One region of the Enterobacter sp. SM3 genome, then DNA from elsewhere that is predicted to be linked to it. Evidence: predicted binding sites of a transcription regulator. Region 1 holds the regulator's gene; each other region holds the start of a gene.
The links. Region 1 encodes PhoB, which activates phosphate uptake and scavenging genes when phosphate is short. Its sites were predicted from a motif close to CTGTCATAAAACTGNCNNAT; they were not measured.
Positions count from the first base shown of each region.

Region 2: glpT (glycerol-3-phosphate transporter) is a predicted target of PhoB. The motif match lies at 880-899, and genes of this name have one in related genera.
Region 3: pstS (phosphate ABC transporter substrate-binding protein PstS) is a predicted target of PhoB. The motif match lies at 1,159-1,178, and genes of this name have one in related genera.

Region 1 is NZ_CP099971.1:1,036,595-1,038,798, reverse strand. Features, by position in the region: gene phoR (phosphate regulon sensor histidine kinase PhoR) at 1-815, opposite strand, end outside; gene phoB (phosphate response regulator transcription factor PhoB) at 837-1,526, opposite strand; gene sbcD (exonuclease subunit SbcD) at 1,714-2,204, shown strand, end outside.
Region 2 is NZ_CP099971.1:3,314,568-3,316,771, forward strand. Features, by position in the region: gene glpT (glycerol-3-phosphate transporter) at 1-771, opposite strand, end outside; gene glpA (anaerobic glycerol-3-phosphate dehydrogenase subunit A) at 1,024-2,204, shown strand, end outside.
Region 3 is NZ_CP099971.1:4,842,854-4,845,057, reverse strand. Features, by position in the region: gene pstS (phosphate ABC transporter substrate-binding protein PstS) at 31-1,071, opposite strand; gene glmS (glutamine--fructose-6-phosphate transaminase (isomerizing)) at 1,394-2,204, opposite strand, start outside.

The DNA of each region.
Region 1 (2,204 bases):
AGCGTTGGCGCCGCTTCAATCTTCGATAGCGTCAGCAGCTGCTTCACCAGCCCTTCCATCCGGTGCGTTTGCTCGCGCATGGTGTGCAGCGCTTTTTCACGCGGCGCGCCTTCAAGCGTTTGCTCCTGCATCATCTCCAGGTAGCCCTGAAGCACGGTCAACGGGGTACGCAGTTCGTGACTGACGTTGGCGAAGAAGTTGCGACGCGCCCCTTCCAGCTGGTGCATCTGGGTGACATCGCGCGCCACCATCAGCCACTGCTTATCGCTGTAGGGCATCACGCGGATTTCCAGATGGCGACCGTTATTGAGCTTCAGATTATGCGGGCGGGTAAAATCACGCGTTTTCAGATACTGCGTGAACTCGGGATAGCGCAGAAGGTTGAGGATATTCTGACCATTATCGTCGGGCCAGCGCAGGCCCAGCAGCTGTTGCGCAAGGCCGTTACACCAGAAGATTGTCCCTTCTTCGGTCGTTAGAATAACGGCATCCGGCAGCGACTCTGCACCGCTGCGAAAACGCTTAATCAGGCTTCCCAGCTCGCGGCGACGCTTTTTATTACGCATCTGCATCTGATGCAGACCGTACAGCAGCGGCTCCCAGCTGCCGCTTCCCGGCGGCGGCGTCATACTTCGGTCAACCCACAGCCACCACGAGAGGCGCAGCAGGTTCCAGAAATGCCAGATCAGCAGCCCGGTGACCGACGCCAGCAGAAACCACGGCAGGTGTCCAAGAAAGGCCCCCAGTAGGAAGGCCGGAATACAGCATAAGATCAGTTCAAAGACGAGCCTTTTCCATGACAGACGTTCCAGCACGCGTCACACTCCTGTCATTGTTCAGAAACGGGTAGAAAAACGATAACCCGTGCCGCGGACCGTCTGCACCATGCGATCGTGGCCGCTCAGTTCCAGCGCTTTTCGCAGGCGGCGAATATGTACGTCAACCGTCCGGTCTTCGACATACACGTTAGTTCCCCAGACGTTATTCAGCAACTGCTCGCGGCTGTACACGCGTTCCGGGTGGGTCATAAAGAAGTGCAGGAGTTTAAATTCGGTAGGCCCCATGTCGAGGGGATTTTCACCGGTCATCACGCGGTGTGAGGTGGGGTCAAGGCTCAGCCCCTGCATCTCAATTACCTCTTCCACCGCCATCGGCGAAATACGGCGCATCACGGCTTTAATGCGGGCAACCAGCTCTTTTGGGGAGAACGGTTTAGTAATGTAATCGTCCGCGCCGGTCTCCAGACCGCGAACGCGATCCTCTTCTTCTCCGCGCGCCGTGAGCATCACAACCGGGATGTCGCGGGTCAGCGCCTCGCGCTTCAGGTGTTTGATAAACTGCAGTCCGGAGCCGCCGGGCAACATCCAGTCCAGCAGAATCAGATCGGGCCAGGGTTCATTCAGCTGGTTCACTGCGCTGTCATAATCTTCCGCTTCAACCGGCTGGAAGCCGTTTTGCTCGAGCACGAAGCACACCATTTCACGAATTGGAGCTTCATCTTCTACGACCAGAATACGTCTCGCCATACTTTGCCCTGTCTTATCTTATTTAAGTTACAAGTTTGTAATTCGGCGCCATTATGCGTCAGATTTATGACAGATTTATGAAAAACAGTACCACGATAACGGGCAAACCGTTGTTTTATTACAGCGGTTATTTTCCCGTCTCTGAACGTTTATAATCCTGCTTTCTCTTTTTTGCCACGGATCAGCTATGCGCATACTTCACACCTCGGACTGGCATCTGGGTCAAAATTTTTACAGCAAAAGCCGTGCGGCTGAACATGAAGCCTTCCTGAACTGGCTGCTGGAAACGGCCCGAACGCAAGAGGTGGACGCGATTATTGTGGCGGGTGACATCTTTGATACCGGCTCGCCCCCCAGCTATGCGCGTGAACTGTATAACCGCTTCGTGGTGAATCTGCAGCAAACCGGCTGTCATCTGGTGATTGTCGCCGGCAACCATGATTCCGTCGCGACGCTGAATGAATCCCGCGACATCCTGGCATTTCTCAATACTACCGTCGTCGCCAGCGCCGGGCACGCCCCGCAGATCCTGAAAAAACGCGACGGCACGCCGGGGGCGGTGCTGTGCCCCATTCCGTTTTTGCGTCCGCGCGATATTGTGCAAAGCCGGGCGGGACTTTCCGGCGGCGAAAAGCAACAGCATCTGTTACAGGCCATCACCGACTATTATCACCAGCA
Region 2 (2,204 bases), 2.3 Mb from region 1:
GTACCACAGCAGCTTGTTCGGCAGGACGTACTTCATGAAGATCTGTTTTGCGGTCAGCTCTTCTTCGTGCTCCTTGCTGTAATCATCCGGATAATCGTTTTTGTACTCTTCAATCGGCGGCAGGCCGCAGGACTGAGGCGTATCGCGCATCAGCGCGAAGGCGATAATCGCCACGACGATGGCGCCAAAGGCAGGCATATACAGCGCAGCGTGCCAGTCGTTGAACCAGGCCATCCCCAGCAGGAACAGCAGCGGCGGAATACCGCCACCCACGTTATGCGCACAGTTCCACACCGACACGATGCCGCCGCGCTCCTTCTGCGACCACCAGTGCACCATGGTGCGTCCGCACGGCGGCCACCCCATCCCCTGGAACCAGCCGCAGAGGAACAGCAGCACGAACATAATCGCAATACTGGACGTCGCCCACGGCACAAAGCCCATAAACAGCATGACCGCGGCCGCCAGGATCAGGCCGGCGGGCAGGAACACGCGCGGATTCGAGCGATCCGACACGGAACCCATGATGAATTTAGAAAAACCGTAGGCGATTGAGATCCCCGACAGCGCGAACCCCAGATCGCCGCGGGAGAAGCCCTGCTCCACCAGATACGGCATGGCGAGCGCAAAGTTTTTACGTACAAGGTAGTACGCCGCGTACCCGAAGAAGATCCCCAGGAAAATTTGCCAGCGCAGACGGCGGTATAGCGGATCAATTTCTGCCTCTGGCAGACGCGCCCGATGCGGCGCAGGTTTGAAGATACTGAGCATAACAGCCTCCGTGGCCTTGAATTGAATGAGCAGGTGGCTCGCACCCGAATTCCAGAGGCGGGGATGTTAAGAAATCACGGTGATTGTTACTGTGAATCAACGCACAGATTGTTACAGAAATATGACAGAATGCGCAAAAAAGCGCATGAAATCACGTTTCACTTTCGAATTTCGCGCGTTTATGTTCGAAATCAAACAAACCACACTATTGATATGGCTAAATGATAAAAAAACGAACATAGAGGGTAAACAATGACCATTCACGATCCTCGCTACAGCGATGTGATAATCATTGGCGGTGGCGCAACCGGCGCCGGGATCGCACGCGATTGCGCCCTTCGCGGCTTAAGCGTCACGCTGCTCGAGCGCCATGATATCGCCACGGGCGCAACCGGGCGCAACCACGGCCTGCTGCACAGCGGCGCGCGGTACGCGGTGACCGACGGTGAATCCGCGCGCGAATGTATTGCTGAAAACCAGATCCTCAAGCGTATCGCCCGCCACTGCATTGAGCCGACCGACGGCCTCTTTATTACCCTTCCCGAAGATGACCTCGCCTTTCAGGACACCTTTATTACCGCCTGCACTGCAGCGGGCATTCAGGCTGAGGCCATGGACCCGGTGCTGGCGCGGCGGCTGGAACCGTCGGTTAACCCGGCGCTTATCGGCGCGGTGAAAGTGCCTGACGGCACCGTTGACCCCTTCCGCCTGACCGCCGCCAATATGCTGGACGCCCGAGAACATGGCGCGCACATCCTGACCGGGCACGAAGTGACCGGGCTTATCCGCGAGGGGAATCGCATCTGCGGCGTGCGGATCCTTGATACGCAATATAACGAACACAGCGAGCTGTATGCCGCCGTTGTGGTCAACGCGGCGGGGATCTGGGGGCAGCGCATCGCGGAATACGCGGACCTGTCGGTACGCATGTTCCCGGCAAAAGGCTCGCTGCTGATCCTCGACCACCGCATCAATAACCACGTGATCAACCGCTGCCGCAAACCGTCTGATGCCGATATCCTCGTCCCGGGCGACACCATTTCGTTGATCGGTACCACCTCAACCCACGTGGACTACAGCGAGATTGACTACAACCGCGTGACCGCCGACGAGGTCGACATCCTGCTGCGCGAAGGGGAAAAACTGGCCCCGGTGATGGCCCAGACGCGTATTCTGCGCGCCTACGCGGGCGTGCGTCCGCTGGTCGCCAGCGATAACGACCCGAGCGGGCGTAACGTCAGCCGGGGCATCGTGCTGCTCGATCACGCCGAGCGCGACGGCATGGACGGGTTTATCACCATCACCGGCGGCAAGCTGATGACATATCGCCTGATGGCGGAGTGGGCAACGGATGCCGTCTGCCGCAAACTGGGCAATACCGAACCGTGCGTAACGGCAGAGCAAGCCCTGCCCGGCTCGCGTCAGTCCACCGA
Region 3 (2,204 bases), 1.1 Mb from region 1:
CCACCCGCCATCTTCGTTAAATATATCCTGTTAGTACAGCGCTTTACCGCTGCTGTCTTTCACGTTGGTTTTCCATGCAGCGCGAATCTGCTCAACCACGCTGTCCGGCAGGGTGGCGTAATCCAGGGCGTTAGCCTGTTTGCCGCCGTTTTTGTACGCCCAGTCGAAGAACTTCAGCACTTCGGTGCCCTGCTCAGGTTTCTTCTGCTCTTTGTGAACCAGGATGAAGGTGGTAGAGGTGATTGGCCATGCACCTTCGCCTTTCTGGTTAGTCAGATCCTGCGCGAACGATTTGCTCCAGTCAGCGCCTTTCGCTGCGTTAGCAAAGTTCTCTTCTGTCGGGCTAACCGGTTTGCCGTCGGCGGAAATCAGCTTGGTGTAGGACAGGTTGTTCTGCTTAGCGTACGCATACTCTACGTAACCAATTGAGCCAGGCAGACGCTGTACGAACGCGGCGATACCGTCGTTACCTTTACCGCCCAGACCGGTTGGCCAGTTAACGGTAGAGCCGGAGCCAACTTTAGATTTCCACTCTTCGTTCACTTTTGCCAGGTAGCTGGTGAACACGAAAGAGGTACCGGAACCATCCGCGCGGCGAACCACGGCGATGTTCTGAGAAGGCAGCTTCAGGCCTGGGTTGAGTTTAGCGATCGCTTCGTCATCCCATTTTTTGATTTTGCCCAGGTAGATGTCGCCCAGGGTTTTGCCGTCCAGCACCAGCTCACCCGACTTCACGCCCGGCAGGTTGATGGCCAGGACTACGCCACCGATCACGGTCGGGAACTGGAACAGGCCTTCCTGAGCCAGTTTGTCATCAGACAGCGGAGCGTCTGATGCGCCGAAATCAACCGTGTTCGCGGTAATTTGTTTAACGCCACCGGAGGAGCCGATACCCTGATAGTTAACCTTGTTACCGGTTTCTTTCTGGTAGGTATCCGCCCATTTGGCATACACCGGCGCAGGGAAGGTTGCACCAGCGCCAGTCAGGCTTGCTTCTGCAAATACAGAGAACGCGCTCAGAGATAAGGTCGCGGCGACAACAGTTGCGACAGTGGTACGCATAACTTTCATAATGTCTCCTGCAAGATTTTCGTAAATCGTTGTTTAGTGGCTACGATGAGCAAAATAGGACAAACAGGTGACAGATAAATGTACGAATTATGACAGTTTTATGACAAAGGAAATTTCACTTAAAAAACAGCAAAAGAAAGCTTAATTTTCATCGTGTTAGACACTTTTATGACAAGACGTTTTCAGAAATATTTTCTTTATGTGACACTGAAAAAAGTAGCTGAAGATGACAAATTGTCATTATTAAAAATGAGAAAGGATTGATGAAAAACAAACCGGGCGGGATAAACAAAGCTCCACCCGAAGGTGGAGCCTGAAGGGATTATTCTACGGTAACCGATTTCGCCAGGTTACGCGGCTGGTCAACGTCGGTGCCTTTGATCAGCGCAACGTGATAGGCCAGCAGCTGCAGCGGAACGGTGTAGAAGATTGGTGCAATCACCTCTTCCACATGCGGCATCTCGATGATGTGCATGTTGTCATTGCTGACAAAACCGGCATCTTTGTCGGCGAAGACGTACAGGACACCACCGCGGGCGCGGACTTCTTCGATGTTAGATTTCAGTTTTTCCAGCAGTTCGTTGTTTGGTGCCACAACGATGACCGGCATATCCGCGTCAATCAGCGCCAGCGGGCCGTGCTTCAGCTCGCCAGCCGCATAGGCTTCAGCGTGAATGTAGGAGATCTCTTTCAGCTTCAGCGCGCCTTCCAGCGCAATCGGATACTGATCGCCACGACCCAGGAACAGGGCGTGATGTTTGTCAGAGAAATCTTCCGCCAGCGCTTCAATGCGTTTGTCCTGAGACAGCATCTGCTCAATACGGCTCGGCAGCGCCTGCAGGCCGTGAACGATGTCGTGCTCAACGGAAGCATCTTCGCCTTTCAGGCGCGCCAGCTTCGCCACCAGCATCAGCAGAACGGTCAGCTGAGTGGTAAACGCTTTGGTGGAGGCCACGCCGATTTCGGTACCCGCTTTGGTCATTAGCGCCAGATCGGATTCACGCACCAGCGAGGAGCCAGGGACGTTACAGATGGCCAGCGAACCCAGGTAACCCAGCTCTTTAGAGAGACGCAGCGCGGCCAGCGTGTCCGCCGTTTCGCCGGACTGGGAAAGGGTGATCATCAGGCTGTTA